Regions from separate parts of the Desulfonatronospira thiodismutans ASO3-1 genome, predicted to be linked through region 3. Evidence: predicted binding sites of a transcription regulator. Region 3 holds the regulator's gene; each other region holds the start of a gene.
The links. Region 3 encodes sigma-54, which starts transcription at its own class of promoters, with help from an activator protein. Its sites were predicted from a motif close to CTGGCACGGNNNNTGCTT; they were not measured.
Positions count from the first base shown of each region.

Region 1: a site for sigma-54 is predicted at 835-852, ahead of DTHIO_RS21710 (DUF4168 domain-containing protein). Genes of this name have one in related genera too.
Region 2: a site for sigma-54 is predicted at 2,970-2,987, ahead of fliD (flagellar filament capping protein FliD). Genes of this name have one in related genera too.
Region 4: a site for sigma-54 is predicted at 3,103-3,120, ahead of DTHIO_RS21635 (DUF4168 domain-containing protein). Genes of this name have one in related genera too.

Region 1 is NZ_ACJN02000003.1:153,858-158,363, forward strand. It holds gene DTHIO_RS19890 (TetR/AcrR family transcriptional regulator) at 1-459, shown strand, start outside; gene DTHIO_RS21710 (DUF4168 domain-containing protein) at 942-1,322, shown strand; gene DTHIO_RS12515 (diguanylate cyclase) at 1,509-2,441, opposite strand; gene DTHIO_RS19895 (PAS domain-containing hybrid sensor histidine kinase/response regulator) at 2,438-4,506, opposite strand, start outside.
Region 2 is NZ_ACJN02000003.1:1,073,574-1,078,079, forward strand. It holds gene DTHIO_RS16940 (glycosyltransferase family 9 protein) at 1-123, shown strand, start outside; gene DTHIO_RS16945 (glycosyltransferase family 9 protein) at 110-1,165, shown strand; gene DTHIO_RS16950 (IS110 family RNA-guided transposase) at 1,759-2,820, opposite strand; gene fliD (flagellar filament capping protein FliD) at 3,128-4,506, shown strand, end outside.
Region 3 is NZ_ACJN02000003.1:503,365-507,870, forward strand. It holds gene lptC (LPS export ABC transporter periplasmic protein LptC) at 1-449, shown strand, start outside; gene DTHIO_RS14260 (LptA/OstA family protein) at 462-1,016, shown strand; gene lptB (LPS export ABC transporter ATP-binding protein) at 1,013-1,735, shown strand; gene rpoN (RNA polymerase factor sigma-54) at 1,751-3,193, shown strand; gene hpf (ribosome hibernation-promoting factor, HPF/YfiA family) at 3,229-3,780, shown strand; gene DTHIO_RS14280 (PTS sugar transporter subunit IIA) at 3,808-4,257, shown strand; gene rapZ (RNase adapter RapZ) at 4,233-4,506, shown strand, end outside.
Region 4 is NZ_ACJN02000001.1:1,143,784-1,148,289, reverse strand. It holds gene DTHIO_RS05335 (S41 family peptidase) at 1-2,583, shown strand, start outside; gene DTHIO_RS21635 (DUF4168 domain-containing protein) at 3,193-3,492, shown strand; gene DTHIO_RS05325 (hypothetical protein) at 3,581-3,835, shown strand.

The DNA.
Region 1 (4,506 bases), 350 kb from region 3:
TACTACCATTTCAAGGGCAAAGAAGAAATTTTTACATACATCCTGGCAGAGGTGTTTCAAAAATACGCCGAACATATTGACGAACTGCCCAAAAACACCCAGACAGAGTTTGACAAGATAGCCAACCTCATCAGGCTGCACTCTCACATTGCTGAAGAGCATCCCCAGAATGCCAGGCTGATCCTTTCCAACTGCCCAGGCAAGCTTATGCAGAAACAACATGCCTGCCGGGATATCCTGGAAAAACAGCAGCAGATGGTGTCATCCTATATCCAGGACTGTCTGGAATCCGGCAATGCAAAAAAAGAGTTTGACGCGCACCCTGTGGAGCAAACGGCCCTTATTCTTTTATGTCTGGCCAACGAGTTCATGCGCATGAAAATTATGAGAAAGAAAGACTCTCAGCCCGACACGCAGGGCACTATAGAATTCTGCCGAAAATCTCTGGTGAAATCTTGATCACTATAGCCGCACCCCTGCATACCGGCCGGCATTCTGCACTATTCTTGTACACTGGATGAACAGCAGTTCCCCCTGGAAGATGCGCCTGCTGGAAATCCTTCTGTCACGCTTCCCGGCGTAAATGCAGCCAGAAATGATGTTTAAGGGGTCAGCAGAATCAGATAATTGCCGCCTGTAAAACCCGCTCAAAAAACTTTTTGCAGATACATCCATCCTCCCTGGCATGCTGCTTCAAGCTGCCTTCCGACCCTGTTTTATTTTGACACATGAGACTTTATTGCAAGCCCGGAGGAGGCTTAACCGGAAAATCTGTACGCCGGAGAAATTCGCCACCAGCAGGACTTTTAAATGCAGGCAGAAAGTTTTTTCTTTTTGGCACACTACATGCTTTATGTTTGAAGCCGCATACAATCACAATGTTTCTGTACCTGCAAAGCTGTGAACCGGCACTGAGTTTTCAAACTAAAGGAGGTCGCATCATGAAAAAAAATCAATTATTTATTACAACCGCTCTTTTCAGCGTTGTACTTTTTGTCTTCAGTCTTGGAGCTGTACATGCATCAAACTACGATGATGTTTTTGAAAGCGAGATCGACGAAGAAACCGAACTCTCAGCCGATGATATAGAGCATGAAGACCTGCAGGCGTTTGTGCAGGCTTCCAAGGAACTCAAGGAAATCAGGGCTGAGTATACCAACTTGTTGCATGACGCCGAGGGCGTTCTTTACGAAGACCTTAGAAGTGAGGCAGTGGAAGAAATGCAGGAAGCCATTGATGATGCCGGACTTGATGAAGAAACCTACAGAGGCATTGGCTACCACGTCCAGGAAGACGATGAACTTCTTGCCGATTTTTACTGATCCCCGACAGCGTCCCGGGTGACTTCTTATCACCCGCGGACGCTGATAATTTTGTGCCGCACTCAGGGCATAGCAGGATAAGCCTGCAAAAGTCCATTTTTGTCACACGAACAACGCGAAGCGCGCAGCACGAAGCTAAGCATCCATAAAATAAGTGCCGGGGTGCCTGTCTGTCCCCTGCCCTCCTCACCAATCGAGATACGAAGACTGAACCCGGTTTCTGCCGGATTCTTTGGCCTGGTACAGGGCCTCGTCCGCCAGCTGCAGCAACTGTTCTTTGTTTTTCATGGGGCTTTCTGCACTGTGGGTGGACGTTCCCACACTTATGGTGACTACTGATGCCGTGGGAGAGTGCTCATGGGTGATGCCCAAGCCCTGCACTGCTGCCCGCAGCTCTTCGGCCACGTGAACGGCTCCTGCAGCATGGGTTTCGGGCAGAAGAACCACGAATTCTTCGCCCCCGTAGCGGGCGGCCAGGTCCGTGGGGCGGGACAGAGTATTTTTGATCACGTTTGCTACTTTTTTCAGGCAGTCATCTCCTGCTCCATGGCCATAGTTGTCGTTGTAGGGTTTGAAATTATCAATATCCATGATGAGCTGGGATAGAGGCAGGCCGTTGCGCATGCATCGCGACCACTCCCTGGCCAGGTTTTCCTCGAAGAAACGCCGGTTGGGGATTTCTGTCAGGCCATCCTGCATGGACAGCTTTTCCAGCATGTCCGTCTTGATCTTGAGGTTCATCTGGTTTTTGATCCTGGCCCGGACTATGGTGGGCTTGAAAGGCTTGGAGATGTAGTCCACCGCACCCAGGTTGAAGCCCGTCTCTTCGTCTTCGGCAGAATCCATGGCGGTCACAAAAATTACCGGAATGGAGTTGGTCTTCTCGTTTCGTTTCAGCCTGCGGCATACTTCGTACCCGTCCATTTCCGGCATCATTACGTCCAGCAGGATCAGATCCGGGGGGTTGTCGCTTTCTGCTATTTCCAGGGCCCTGGCTCCGCTGGTGGCCGCCATTATCCTGTATTCATCTTTGATGAGCTTTCCCAGGGCATGGATATTGTCCGGCTGGTCATCCACTATAAGTACTGATCTTTTTTCCTTTGTTTCGTCGGAACTCATTCTACACTTACTCCTGATCTTGAAGCCAGTTCCAGCAGTTTTACGACGGCAGCATCGTGTTCAAAGTTTTCCACCAGCCCGGCCAGCTCGTCAACCTCTTCTACCCCTGCCCGGCTGCGCAAAAAACCTGTAACGGCCTCGATAAGCTCGTCCTGGACCATCTCGCTGTTTTTAAGCAGCTGCAGCATGCTGGACATGGCAGCCACACCCTCTTCCTGGTCTACTTCCCGGGACTGACCTGGAGCTTTTTCCAGGCCGTCCAGCTCTGTCCGGGCCTGATGCATAGCATGGTCCAGTTCCCGGCGCAGTTCCAGAGTTATTTCCCTGTTCTCCTTAAAGGCCAGATCTATGAAGCTGGCAGCTTCAGCCAGGCGCACGGCCCCGACTGTTCCGGCCAGGCCCTTGAGGGTATGCACAAGCCTTGGGCCGTCTCCGCTTTTTCCCTTGTCCAGCTCTTCATCAATGCGGGCAAACTCACCGCTCAACTGTTCCCGGAAACGCAGCAGCATCCTGTGGTAAAAACCGGAGTCCCTGTCGGCAGATCTGAGCCCCTGGGCCAGGTCGAAACCTTCCAGAGACCGGGGCAGAAGGGATGAGTCCTGCTCAGGCTCCATTTTCTGGACTTTGACTGAATCTCCGGCTTGCAGCCATCTGGCCAGGGTCCGGTAAAGACTGGTGCTCTCTATGGGCTTGGACAGGTGGTCCCGCATTCCGGCCTGCCTGGATTTATTTCTGTCCTCCTCCATTACAGCGGCGGACAGGGCTATAACCGGCAGATCCGGGAAACGCTCCAGTATTTTCCTGGTGGCCTCAAAACCGTCCATGACCGGCATCTGCAGATCCATGAGCACCAGGTCAAAGCTGCCGGCCTCAACCATTTCCACCGCCTCGGCACCGTTTGCGGCCAGGCTCAGGGCGGCCCCGGTCTTTTCCAGCATCTGCCAGGCCACCTCCTGGTTCAAGGCATTGTCTTCAGCCAGCAGGATGGAATATCCCTGAAAAGAGGGTATTGTAAACTGCTCGTCATCGCGGGTATAAGAAGGCGCTTTGCCGGTGGCCTCTGCAATGGCGTTGAATATTGAGGAGGCGGTAACAGGTTTACTCAGAAAACAATTGAAGCATTCAACACTGTCTTCCGGCAGTTCACTGCGCTGGTAAGCACTGACCACCACAAAAGGGGGCCTGTTGCCTTTTAAAAATCCCTCGGCATACAGCCTGTCAATCTCCCTGGCAGCCTGCAGCCCGTCAAGTTCGCCGGGCATTTTCCAGTCCATGAAAACAAATTCATAAGGCTCGCCCGCCCTGTCCGCAGCCACTACCGCGTCGACAGCCGACCGGCCGTCATGGGCCTCTTTCACCTGAAACATGCAGCTTTCCAGAATATTTCGAAGAACCTGCCTGGCTGCTTCATGGTCGTCCACCACCAGTACCCTGTGGCTGTCAAACCCGATACACTCTTGAGTTGTTTCGGATTCCGGGGCCATTGGCAGATCAATCTCAAAATAAAACCTGCTGCCCTGCCCGGGTGTGGAATCAACCTGGAGTGTGCCGCCCATGCGCTGCACAAGCTTGTGGCTGATGACCAGGCCCAGCCCTGTGCCCCCGTACTTGCGGGTAGTGGAGGTGTCTGCCTGGGAGAATGGCTGGAAAAGCCTCTGGACCTGCTCATCATCCATGCCGATACCGGTGTCTTTTATTTCAAAAAGCAACCGGACTATTTTCGATTCAGAGTCCCGGTCTGCTGCCTCTAACCCCTGACCTCTGTCCCCTGTCCCCTGTCCCAGATCCTGACTTCTGACTTCTGTCCCCTGATCTCTGACCTCTGACTCCTGACTTCTGACCTCTGACTTATGAACCGCCAGTTCCACGTGACCTTTTTCCGTAAACTTCACAGCATTTCCCAGCAGGTTGGTAAACACCTGTCCCAGGCGCAGGGAATCACCTTTGAGTATTCTGGGAACATCCGTGGAGATGTTGAATATGATTTCCAGGCCTTTGTCCTCTGCAGTGGAGCCGAACAGGGTCTTCATCTGATCCAGCAGTTCATCCATCCTGAAGGTGTGCA
Region 2 (4,506 bases), 570 kb from region 3:
TGCAGGCCCTGTGGACTGCACGGGAGCAAAAGCTGCCCCCAGGGGCATCACCGCTGCATGCTGGACCTAACGCCCAAAAAAGTATTTGATGTCATCAGGGAAAAAATCCATGCCCGGCAATGAACCTGAAAATTTCGTCGTGATTCGCCTGGGCTCCCTGGGAGACGTTGTCCTGACCACAGGAGTGCTTCAGGCCTGGCATGCCCGCACTGGAGCACGCTTTATCTTTGTCACCAAAAAGGCCTTTGCCCCGGTCCTGGAAAAACATCCGGCCATAAAGGAGATCATCACTGTTCCAGGCAAGTATCTGACCACTCCCGGGTGGCTGAACTTCTGCCGCCTGCTGGCCCGCCGGTTCAGGGACCTGCAGCTCATTGATCTTCACTGCAGCCTGCGTTCAAGGATACTAAGGGCCATGTGGCCCTGCCGGACTTTTGCCTACCCCAAGATGGCCCTGCACAGGCGGATGTTCGGCCTCACCGGCATGGATCTGTTTGGGCGCGAGCTCTTAAAATCCAATATCCCCCAGCGCTACTTCCGCGCCCTGTATCCCCGGCCTCCAGCCCGGGACACTCTTGAGCCCCGCATTCACCTGTCCTCTGCGGAAAAGGCCGAGGCGCGGGAGACCCTGTCCCGGTCCGGAATCACTCTTGCCAGCCAGCATACGCCGTCCAGACCCCTTATCGCCCTGCACCCCTATGCCACCCACCCGGCCAAGGCCTGGCCCACGGACAACTGGCTGGCCCTGGCCACCCTGCTGGAAGACCGCGGCATGGACTGGGTAATCATTGGCCGGGAAAATTACTCCCTTCTGCCGGATAGCTCCAGGGACCTGACTTCCAGGACAGACATCCGCCAGACCTGCGCTCTGCTTGAGCACTGCTGCGCCTTAGTCACCGGGGATTCCGGGCCCATGCACCTGGCCCGGGCCGTACATACCCCCCTGGTGGCCCTGTTCGGGCCTACCACCCGGGAATGGGGATTTTTCCCCGCAGCAAAAAACAGCCTGGTCCTGGAATCAGAACTGCCCTGCCGGCCCTGTTCCCTGCACGGCAGACTCAAAAACACCTGCACCGCCCCCTGCATGCACCACATCACCCCCTCCCGGGTCCTGGACGCCCTGAACCGGATTACTTCCGGCTCCAGTACGCTTAACACGGATTAACTGCTCAGAGAAGATATTTTTTATCTCTCGTCCCCTTCCATCCAAACACCCCCATACTTTCTTCCCCCATGCCCTATGCCTTCTTCCCCCATGCGCCATGCCCCATACTTTCTTCCCCATGCCCTATGCATCCTCTTCCACTCCCATACTTTCTTCCCTATGCGCCATGCGCCATGCCCCATGCCCCATGCCTTCTTCCAATTCCCCAATCCCTTCCATGAGAAGGCCTGTCAATGTCCGACGTGGCGGACCACCTTTTTACCCTTGCGAGCTTTAAGCCCCGAAACAAGTCTCACTTCCATTCGCACTCTTTAGGGGCCTTTGCCGGCAGGCCCGGTGTCTCAGTGAGTTTCGCTTGTTGGAAGCTGACCACCTGAATCTCGGCCTCTTTTATCATTGCCGGCAAGCAATTGGGCCTAGGAATTGGCCGCAGTCTTCCGAACGGGACTTCATTGTAAAAGGGCTTGTTTTTGCCGCAGGATCCTGATCAGGCCTCCTGGCTAGGTTTCGGAGGAGCCGGCCTGGGGATTGCGGGTGACCTTGGTCGTGTCCGCAATCCCCAGGCCGGCTCCAATACCATCACTCTACTTAACTTATGCCGCTTGCCTGACTACACTTTGATTGTAAAACGGATCGTATTCTTCTCCTGTTACCCAAAGCCTATGCAGTAAGACAGCCAACTTTCGGGCTACAGCCACAATCGCTCGCTTCTTGGATATCTTGCCTCCGCGCTGGGAAATGCGCTCTCCATGCCTCTTAAGCTCACTATCCGGACCAAATGGTCCTAATATGTAATGAGCAGCGTTGATCAATAATCGACGTAAATCCTTATTACCACACTTGGTTATTCTTAGCTGCTTATCCATATCTCCAGATTGATCCCGCTTGGGAACCATGCCTAAAAAGGGACCCACATCCCGGCTCTTGTGAAAACGGCTGCTGTCCTCCAAGGTCAATATAAAGGCCAGGGCAGTTATGGGACCCACGCCAGGAACCTGTCTTAGAACATCTGTTTCAGGGTAACTTTTTTGGCTTACTTCTGCGATCTTTTGTTCGTATTCCCTGATACGCTTGGTCAGACTCTCTATCTGCTCTATGAGAGGAAAAAGCGCGAACTTGAGCCTCTCGGGAACATGCTCGTAGGCCTTTTTGTGAAAACTGGGAGCACTGCAGGATGGAATCCGTTCACCAAATGATTTCACAATGCCGCGAACATGATTGATCAAGCTAGACCTGCTCTTGACCAGCATATCCCTGGACTGAATAAGAACCAGATCCTCCTGGGACTGCTCACTGCGGTGCTGTATAGGCTCCAAAAGCTTGGGATCAACCCTGGCAATCCTGGCCAGCATCTCTGCATCCCGGTAATCCGTCTTGACCGGATCCTGCCAGATGGCTCTGAGTTTGCGGGTATTACCCACCAAAACTTCACAGCCCAACTCTTCCAGCAGCCTGCTGACCCAACCGGAATGTGTCCCGGTCTCGATGGCCACCAAAGACCCGGAGTACTTTTCAAAACTCTTGTGCATGGCTTTTTTGGTATTAGATACCTTGAAAATCTTAACCACCTCTCCGGAAGCATCCAGAACGCATACCACATTCTGCCTATCTCCCAGGTCGACACCAATGGTAAAATTTGCTACATTTGTACTCATGGCTGGTCCTCCTTAATCTTTGCAGCACATTGACTGCGTTTATTTTATAGTGAGCATGATTAACTCATAGCTCGCAAGGAGGTCCAGCCTTCTCATCCTACCTGAATCATAAACCTAAAGCCATCAGCAAAACAGCCGATACTTACAATAAGGCACCAATTTTGCTTTAACCAGAAGCAGCAACCACCGGGGATCACAGTTATCCTCCGGGCGTGCAGCTTCCAGGCACAAAAAAGCCCTGGCCCGGAATGCTGCCGGGAATAATTTTCCGCATTTTTCGCACAAGACCAAGCCAAGGAGGCAGATAATGCCGGATCTGACTTCAGGACAGATACGCTTTGACGGATTGGGCTCAGGCATGGACTTTGACCAGATCGTCAACCAGATGGTCCAGATTGAAGGCCGCCGCATCCAGAGACTGCAGCAGGACATGCAGCAGGAGCAGGTCAAAATGGAGGCCTCCCAGGAACTGCAGAACTCCATGGTCTCCATGCGTTCCGAGATGGATTCCATGAACACTCTGGATGATTTCTTCATCCGCAGTGCCGAATCCGGCCAGGAGAGCGTGGCCTCGGCCTCGGCGGACAGCAGCGCCGAAGAAGGCTCATACAACCTGGAAGTAGGCCAGCTGGCCCGCAACCATATCATGTTCAGCAATGAAGGCTTTGAAGAGACCGACGATGTGGTCAACTCTTCAGGTGAAACCAGAACCTTCAGCTACCAGTACGGTCCCGAAGAAGGCGAGGACGCCCATGAACGTGTAGATCTGGAGGTTCCGGAGGGCACCACCCTGCAGGGCCTGGTGGAACTCATAAACGAGGACCCGGACAACCCCGGGGTCCGGGCTACCCTGATCAACGACGGCAACGAATATTTTCTGCAGCTGAAGGGCATGGATCAGGGGGCTGACTACAAGGTAGAGATAAAAGATGAAGAAACGGACCTGGATGGCTTTAAAGCAGACGATTTCGATACCAGCCAGGAGGCCCAGAACTCAAAGATCAAGGTGGACGGCTGGCCCCGGGATGAAGTTGACGAAGACGGAGAGGTCACTGAAGAGCGCTGGATAGAACGCGATTCCAACTCCGTGGACGATGTTATCGAAGGCGTGACCCTGAACCTTTATGAAACAGGCGAGACCCAGATAACAGTTTCCGATGACCACGAGGCCATCAAGGAGCAGGTGCAGGAATTCGTGGACAGCGTCAATAATGTCCTGGCCATGATGCAGGGGGTCTCCAGGATCGAGGAGGACGAGGAAGCCGAGGATGATGACATGGCCGGTCCCCAGACCTCCCTTCTCACCGGCAACTACGGGGTGCGCATGGTCCAGGACCGCATCAGGGACGTCCTGGCCTCAGCCGGAGTCGGCTTTGACCGTGATGACGACCCCTTTCCCAACCTGGGCAGCATCGGCATCAGTACTGTGACCGACGAAGAGGAAGAGGACTACGGGCTTTTGCGCCTTGACGAATCCCGCCTGGATGAAGTCCTGGACGAAGACCCCCAGGCCGTGGCCGAGATATTCAGCGCGGACAACGAACCATCCACAGACACCTCTGATTTCCGCTTTGCCTCCCAGATCGAAGGCACCACCAGGCCCGGGCTGTACGATGTAAGCTATACCATGGAAAATGGAGAGATTACGAACGCTTATATTGACGGTGAAGAAGCCCGCTTCGACAA
Region 3 (4,506 bases):
TTGACTTTGACCAGGACCTGGAAGTTGATTTAAACATCAGGGATCTGACCCTGGTTCAAAGCGGCCGGGACAAAAAAATCTGGGAGCTTGACGCAAAACAGGCAGGCTTCATGCGCAAGGAGAACATCTACCTTCTGCAGGAACCTGTCATGACCTATTTCGGAGAGAAAAACGGCGAACCTGTTGAAATCAGGGCTGCCCGGGGCAGAATAGACCAGGACAGCGGAACCCTTTATATGTGGCCCGACGTAAAGGCCCGTTCAGGGGGCCTTTACACCACTTCAGAAAAGGCTACATACAAGGAAGGCGAGGGACATGTCCTGCTGGAAGACAATGTTTCCTTTACGGGCCGGGGCATGAGGGTAGACACCCCCAGGGCCCTTATAATGCTTGAAGAGGACAAAATCGTGGCCACCCAGGGTGTCAGGACCAGCATCCGGGGAAACTGAACAAAACACATCATGAACAGAATACAGGCAATCACAATGCACTGCAGATTTTTTCCCTATATCCTGGTCTGTGTCCTGGCGGCCTTATTTCTTTACCCTGCCGGGATCCAGGCTGAAAACGACAAGGGTACGGAGATTACCTCACGGGACATGACCTTTAAAGGCGCGGAAAATCTAATTGTGTTTTCCGGTGACGTTTATGTCCGCCGCCCTGATTTCGAGCTCTGGTCAGACAAGCTTTACGTATATCTCAGGTCGGATGCGGACATGGATGAGACCGCACCTGAAGCCGGAGAAGATGATGACATAGAGAAAATCGTCGCCCGGGGACAGGTGCGGATCCAGGGAGAAGGCAGGGAGGGCCGCAGCGGACTTCTGACATATTATCCCGACACAGAGATTGTAGAACTGGAGCAGGACCCCAGGCTTATTGAAGGCAAAAACAGTGTTGAAGGGGAAAAAATCGTTCTCAACCTCAAAGACAATACATCCCGGGTATACGGCAGCGAGGAAAGAAGGGTCCGGGTAATCTTTCATTCAGACGATTCAGACGGGGACGGACAGTGAGCACCCTGCAGGCCCTTGACGTTTACAAGCAGTATGGCAAAAAACCCGTGGTCAAAGGAATATCCCTGGACATAAACCGGGGAGAAATAGTGGGGCTTCTTGGTCCCAACGGCGCCGGCAAGACCACGACCTTCTATATGCTGGTGGGCATCATCCCCCCCACCAAAGGCCGGGTGGCACTGGCCGGTCAAGATATAACTGGACTTTCGCTGCCCAAAAGGGCAGAGTTGGGGATGAGTTATCTGCCGCAGGAAAGCTCCATTTTTAAAAAACTGAGCGTCTATGACAACTTGATGCTTATCCTGGAGTACACCTGCAGGGACAGAAAGCTCCGCCGGGAAAAGGCCGAGTCTTTGATGCACGAACTGGGAATATCTAAGCTTGCTCATCAGAAGGCCTCCTTTCTTTCCGGAGGGGAAAGGCGGCGTCTGGAAATAGCCAGGTCCCTGATAAAGGACCCTGAATTCATTCTTCTGGACGAACCCTTTGCAGGCATTGATCCCATTGCAGTGGATGATATCCAGAAAATTGTGCTTAAGCTAAAGGAAAAAAACATAGGTGTGCTCATTTCAGATCACAACGTGCGCGAAACCCTGAAAATCTGCGACAGGGCATCCCTCGTATTTGAAGGCCAGGTTATACTGAACGGCACACCAGGGGAAATAGCCCAGGACGCCCGGGCCAGACAGGTATACCTGGGAGAATCGTTTCAATTGTAAGCAGGTTATATAAATATGTCCCTGGAACTCAGACAACAGCTCAAATTATCACAGCAACTGGTGATGACTCCGCAGCTGCAGCAGGCCATCAAGCTGTTGCAGCTTTCCAGGGTGGAGCTGTTGGAGGTGGTGCAGCAGGAACTCATGGAAAACCCCATCCTGGAGGAGGTCCAGTACCAGGAGGATGAGCAGACGGCCCGGGATGTACACGAAGAAGCCAACCGCAAAACAAGCCTCAACAGCGAAGAACAGTCCATGATCAAAAATGCGGACTGGGAAAACTATCTGGGCGAATTTTCCAGCAGTTCCAAGCAGTCGGTGCACCATGAAAGGGAGACCCCGGAAGAGATGCAAAGTTTCGAGGCCAGACACTCTTCCAAGCCCTCACTGGAAGGACATCTCTTCTGGCAGTTGCAGCTGCAGGATTTTTCCGAAGAAGATATGGTTGTCGGCGAAGAGATCATCGGCAATCTGGATTCCCGCGGCTATCTCCAGGCCACTTCCCGGGAAATATCCGAATCCACCGGCGCAGAACAGGAGCAGGTGAAAAGAGTTTTAAAACGTATACAGCATTTCGACCCCATTGGCATAGGTTCCAGAAACATCCAGGAATGTCTTCTGGTACAGCTTGAAGCCTTAAACGAGGACGATCCTGTGCTCACTTCACTGGTAAAGGAGCACCTGGAAGACATTGAAAAAAACCGCATTGCCCCGCTTCTGAAAAAATTCAAGGTCAGCCGGGAGTACATGCAGGAATACATTGAGGTCATAAGAAGCCTGGACCCTTTCCCCGGCTCCAGCTACGGCAGCGAGGATGTTGTTTACATCAGCCCGGATATTTATGTTTACAAATACGAAGACGATTTTATCATCCTTTTGAATGAAGACGGGTTGCCCAACCTGCAGCTCAGTTCCTTTTATACTGGTGAAAACCAGCTGGTCAAAGACAAGAAAAACAAGCAGGAGAACGAATACATCCAGGAAAAAACGCGTTCAGCGGTGTGGCTCATGAAAAGCCTGCACCAGAGGCAGCGCACTCTGTACAAGGTTATGCAGAGCATACTCAAATTTCAAAAGGAGTTCTTCGAGCACGGAGTAAGCCGGTTAAAGCCTCTTATACTCAAGGAAGTGGCCGAGGACATTGAGATGCACGAGTCAACGGTGAGCAGGATCACCACCAGCAAGTACGTGTCTACTCCCTACGGCATTTTTGAACTCAAGTTTTTCTTCAACAGCGCCTTGAGCATGGACGGAGGCGGCCACGTGGGTTCCGAGAGTGTAAAGGCAGCCATCAAGAAGATGGTTCGCGAGGAAGACCCCAAAAAACCACTGAGCGATGAAGCCATAGCTGCCATTTTGAAAGAAAACCTGGATGTAAATATCGCCAGGCGTACTGTGGCCAAGTACCGCATGGCTCTGGACATTCCCTCTTCCTCAAAGAGGAAAAAATTCTTCTGACTCCAAAAGCCATATACAAATCCAAGGAGGCTAGCATGCACATCAAATTCAATTTCAAAAGTTTTGAACCCTCTGATCACCTGAAAAATTACGCCCAGGATCGTTTTGAAAAATTGTCCAAATATATAACTGACAATGACGACGTTTCTCTGCAGGTAAATATGGAGGTAGAAAAATTCAGGCACATAGCTGAATGCATCCTCACTGGTAAAGATCTGCATATCTCTGCCAACGAAGAAACAGAAGACATGTACTCCACCGTGGACCTTAGCCTGGACAAGCTTGAAGCCCAGCTCAAGAAACAAAGAGATAAGATCAAGGACAAAAAGAAAAAAACACGAGAAAAACAGCAGGTGCGCATGGATGTGGTCAGTTTTTCCCCGGCAGAGGAGGGACAGAGCCGGGAGCCCCGCATAGTGGCCACGGATCAGTACGAGCCCAAACCCATGCCCCTGGACGAGGCCGCCATGCAGCTGGAAAACCTGGGATACGAATTTTTGGTCTTTTTAAACGCTGAAACCGAAAGGGTAAACGTGGTTTATCGCCGCAAGGACGGGGACTTCGGCTTTATTGACCCAGGCGTATAGACAGGTCTGGCATAACAGAGAGATACAATGCATCTTGCTGATTTTTTAAGCCCGGACCAGATTGTCGCCGGCCTGGTCTCCAGAAACAAGACGGAAGTCCTGGATGAACTGGCCGCCCCCCTGGTGGAAAAACACGACTTCCTGGACCGCAATGAAGTCAACAATGTGCTCGTGAGCAGGGAGAACCTGGGCACCACCGGCATAGGCGACGGCGTGGCCATACCTCACGGCAAGATCGCCGGCCTGGATAACATCCTTATCAGCGCCGGTCTGAGCCGGGAAGGTGTGGATTTCTCCGCCCTGGATCACAAGCCGGTACACATTTTTTTCCTGGTCCTGGCTCCGGAAAAAAGCGCTGGCAAGCATTTAAAAATCCTGGCTTTTATCTCCAGGCTGCTGCAGGACCCTGACTTCAAGGATTGCTTTATAAATGCCCAGTCCAGGGAAGAACTATGGAAACTCATAAACAGGGTTTAATCCGGGACGTACCAGGCAGAGAAAAAGAACATGCGGGCTGCTACCCGGTAATTATTGTCACCGGCCTGTCCGGGGCTGGAAAAAGCACCGCCCTGAACGTCTTTGAAGACCTGGGTTTTTTTTGCGTGGACGGGCTTCCAGTGACCTTGGCCCCTACGATAATGGAGCTTTTCTCCAGAGAAAACCCCAAAAACTTCCGGGGGCTGGCCCTGGGTATGGACCTGCGCCAGAGCGACTTCGCCAGGGAAT
Region 4 (4,506 bases), on a different contig from region 3:
GCGGCCCTGAGCCCGGACAATCAGGTCCTGGCCCAGGTGGCTTATGGCCGGGTTTTTGTGCGCCACGTGGATGAGTACAGTCCCACCAGGCCGGTAACACCCGGTACCCATGCCCGTCACCGTCACCCGGCCTGGTCTCCGGACGGTTTGCGGCTATATTTCACCAGCGATGCCCATGGCACGGATTCCATATACAAGGCCAGAGTAGCCCTGACCAGGGAGGAAATCAGGCTGGGGGTACACGACATAACTGTTGACGGCCAGCCTGAAAAAAGCCCGCAAAAGACCCCGCCTGAAGAGTCTGAAGTTAAGCCTGACAGGGAAGAGCAACGCCTGCAGGGGCAGCCTGAGAAGGACTTGCGGGAGGTGGAGGATGAAGCAGATGATCCCTTTGCACCTCTGGATCCCGTGGACCCGGGTGCCCCCCGCGGACCGGACCCTGCACCGGAACCTGGAACGGACCCGGCCCATGATCCCGACCCTGAGCCGCAAGAGGAGCCTGAAGAGGACCTTGGCCTGGAACAGGCTGAAGGTCTGCCCGGAAAAATGGACCCTGCACGGTGGCAGGATGCTGTTCATTTCGAGGTTGTCCCGGTTGTGGACAGCGGCCTAAACGACCGTCGGCCCTCTCCGTCCCCGGATGGCAAACGCCTGGCTTTTCTTCGCGGTCCTGGAGACCTGATGGTGAAAGACCTGACTTCAGGAAAGAAGCAGACGCTGGTGGAGGGCTGGGACTTCAGTATGCACTGGCGCTGGTCTCATGACGGACAATATATCGCCTATTCCCAGAACGATCTCAATTTCAGTTCCAATATCTTCATAGTCCCTGCAGACGGTTCTGAAGAACCTGTCAATATAACCAGGCATCCGCGAAACGATCTCAATCCCCGCTGGTCGGCCGACGGACGGATACTGAGCTTTATTTCCAACCGATCGGGTGACAACTATGATGTATACAGGGTCTACCTGGATCCGGACATGGAAAATATGACCACCAGGGAACTGCATAATTATTACCGTGAGGCCGGCAAAGAAGCGGAAAAAATTCGTCCCCTGCCGGTGCGGCTTCCAGGCAGCCCTCCCGTTCCGACTCCCTTGAGTCTCGAACCATGGGAGATGGACCTGGAAAACGCCTGGCGCAGGATAGAGCCAGTGACAAACTCATCCCTGAACAAGACCTCAAACGAAATGACCCCTGGAGGGGATCGCTTCCTGTTTAATTCCGGAGGAGATGATCTCGTCAGTCTCAAGTGGGACGGCAGCGAGCGCAAGCGACTAAGTTCCGCCGTGAATGTTCAGGGGCTGGATATTACCGGCAAGAGTGCAGTGTACACACTGCGCGGAGAAGCAGGTATTGCACCTCTGGACGGTGGAGAGCACAGACGCCCCGGGATTTCAGAGAATATCCGCATAGATAAAAAGGAGCAGTCCCTGCAGAAATTCCGGGAGGCGGCCAGGGTAATGCAGGAGCACTTTTACCTGTCTGACATGAAGGGTCTTGACTGGCCTTCGTTGACCCGGGAATACGAAGAACTTGTAAAGCGCACCAGGACGGCCAGCGAATTCAGCGACATCTCCAACCGCTTTATGGGAGAACTCGGGGCCTCGCACACCGGGGTTTTCAATCCGGGTCCGGAGGCAGGGACTCGCGAACCCTCGGGCCGTCTGGGCATTGATTACCAGCAGGTTTCCCTGGAGGACGGAGGTTATGGGTTCAGGGTCAAAGATGTTGTGCCCGGGGGGCCGGCACATCGCTCAGCTGTTTCTTTGCAGCCCGGGGACATAATCACACATATTGACATGCACCGGTTTGAAGAGCCCGAGACCCTGCTGCAAAGACTGCGGGGGACAGCGGGCCGGGAGGTGGTTGTGGGCTTCAAGCGTCCTTCAGATGATGGTTTTTTAAACCACAACACCCTGGCAATACCTGTTTCCTATGAGGACCTGGCAGCTCTTCGTTACGAAGCCTTCCGGGATGAAAGCAGCAAAAAGGTTTCAAATCTCTCAGACGGGCGTCTGGGATATATACATATTCAGACCATGAACCAGGCATCTCTGGAGGACTTCCAGGGCCACCTCTATGCTGCAGCAAAAGGCAAGGAGGGGTTGATAATAGATGTGCGCAACAATGCCGGGGGTTACACAACAGACCTTATCCTGGCCTCCATAATGACCAGGGAGCATGCCTATACCGTACCTGCCGGGGCTGATCCGCAGAAGACCGGGCATTATCCCCAGGACCGTCTGCCTGTGCCGCGCTATACCCTGCCCATAAACATGCTGGCCAATGAAAAGAGCTATTCCAACTCGGAAATTCTGGCCCATGCCTTCAAGACCCTGGACCGGGGAGTACTGGTGGGGGAGCAGACCTACGGCGGGGTTATTTCCACTTCGGGCTACAGACTGATTGACGGGGCGCAGGTCCGGGTTCCTTCCCGGGGCTGGTACCTCCCGGATGGTACGGATATGGAACAAAACGGTGCCGTTCCCGACCTGCGCGTAGAGCAGACACCGGAAGACGAGGCTGCAGGACGCGATCCTCAGCTGGAAAAGGCGGTGGAGAACCTGCTTGAGCGCCTGTAACCATTCAGGAGGGCACGGTAGTGACCAATGGCACAGGGCCAGGGGACTGTTCCCGCGTAACCCCTTTTTATTCTTCAAAACCGTGTGTGCGGAGCACCCGTGTGAAGCCTGAAGGCTTCCCGTGCCTAAGAAGATTTTTTTGGCACGGGCAACTTCGCTGCACACCCCGGTGAAACCAGCTACGCGGACCCAGCACTCACTTTTCCATTTGTTTGCTTGTGATGAAACCGAAATTATTAAAGTGAGTGCTGGGTGTTTCACGGGGCGAGCGGGCGGCTCTGCCGCTCACGGCTGGGGAGTACGCCTCAAGTCTATTCTCGGTGGTGATTGCTGGCTCCCCCTGAATGGTTAATTTCTGCCGGCGTATCCAATGGTTGCCTGGATCTGCAAAAATGGCACAGCATGCAATTCCTGCACAGTTTTTTGCATGTCCAGTCCGCACACTTCCCTCCCCGGCAAGGAGAGGTATACTTCTCAATCTCCGCCTCACTGCACCCTCGAGTTACTATATTCTATTTTTTGGCACGCTGGTTGCTATCTAAAGAAAACAACAGACGCAAAAAACGGTTTTATTTTTTAATCTTTATTTTGTTTATTATGGAGGCATCCATGCAGGACAGCAAAAATTTCATGGGCTCAGATATAGGCGAATCTGAAATGGATAAAGTGGCCGAAGCCTACAAATCCATCAAGTCCATCAAAGAAAACGTACACAAAGAAATGACTGCTTTGAATGACTCTGATGAAACCCTGCAGAAGCTGGAAAAGGCAGGGGAGGATATGGTCAGAGCAGTAGAGCAGCAGGGACTGGATTTTGAAACTTACAACGAAGCAATGGAAGCAGTGAAAACCGATGATGAACTGCGCAGGTCTTTAAACAAAAGGCTGCAGTCTTCGGGTGAGCATTAATAACATCCCGGATCAATATTGATAAAAAGTTTTCACTGCATAAAGGTAGTCATATATGTGTAACTTAAATTAAAACCAAGGAGGATTTATGTTCGAAAAAATGGGTATCAAGCTTTTGAGTCTGCTTTTTGCTTTCATGCTGGTAATGGGTTTTGGAATGAACCTGCATGCAGCGGATGGCTTTGATGCAGAAGAGCCGGCCGCTGAAGAGTACGGTGGAGCCGAAGGCCATGAAGCCCCTGAAGGTTATGAAGAATATGAACCCGAAGAATACGAAGAGTACGAAGCCCCTGAAGGCTATGAAGAACATGAACCCGAAGAATACGAAGAACCTGACTTCTAAAAACCTGCATCCACATTCAGGACCGGCGTAAAGCCGGACACAAAAAAAGGCCCTCCATCTGGAGGGCCTTTTTTGTGTCTGCTGCGGCGGAGGATCGCCTTGCGACATTTCACTGTAGAAGACAGCACGGTAAATTTCAAAAAAAGTTGTTGCTTCCGCTAAATTGCTTCAGTTAGACAATTTCTTCAGATACGGTAACCGTAACCCTTCAGGGGGGAGATATGCCAATTTGCCTGTCTGCCAGGCGGGTAATGCCCCCGCACATATCCTTAAAACTATTTGCTACCTGCGCACACAAAGCTTGAAGAAACTCTAACAAATACCTCAAGGCTGCGTTTAAAGATATGGGCGGGGCATGCTTCTGGGGAGCTTTTATTCTTCAAAACCGTGTGTGCGGAGCACCCGTGTGAAGCCTGAAGGCTTCCCGTGCCAGAGAAGATTTTTTTGGCACGGGCAACTTCGTTGCACATCCCAGTGAAACCAGCTACGCTGACCCAGCACTCACTTTTCCATTTGTTTGCTTGTGATGAAACCGAAATTATTAAAGTGAGTGCTGGGTGTTTCACGGGGCGAGCGGGCGGCTTTGCCGCTCACTGTTGGGGAGTACGCCTCAAGTCTATTCAGGGTGGCGATTGCTGGCACCCCCTGAATGGTTACCGGTAACCCCTTAG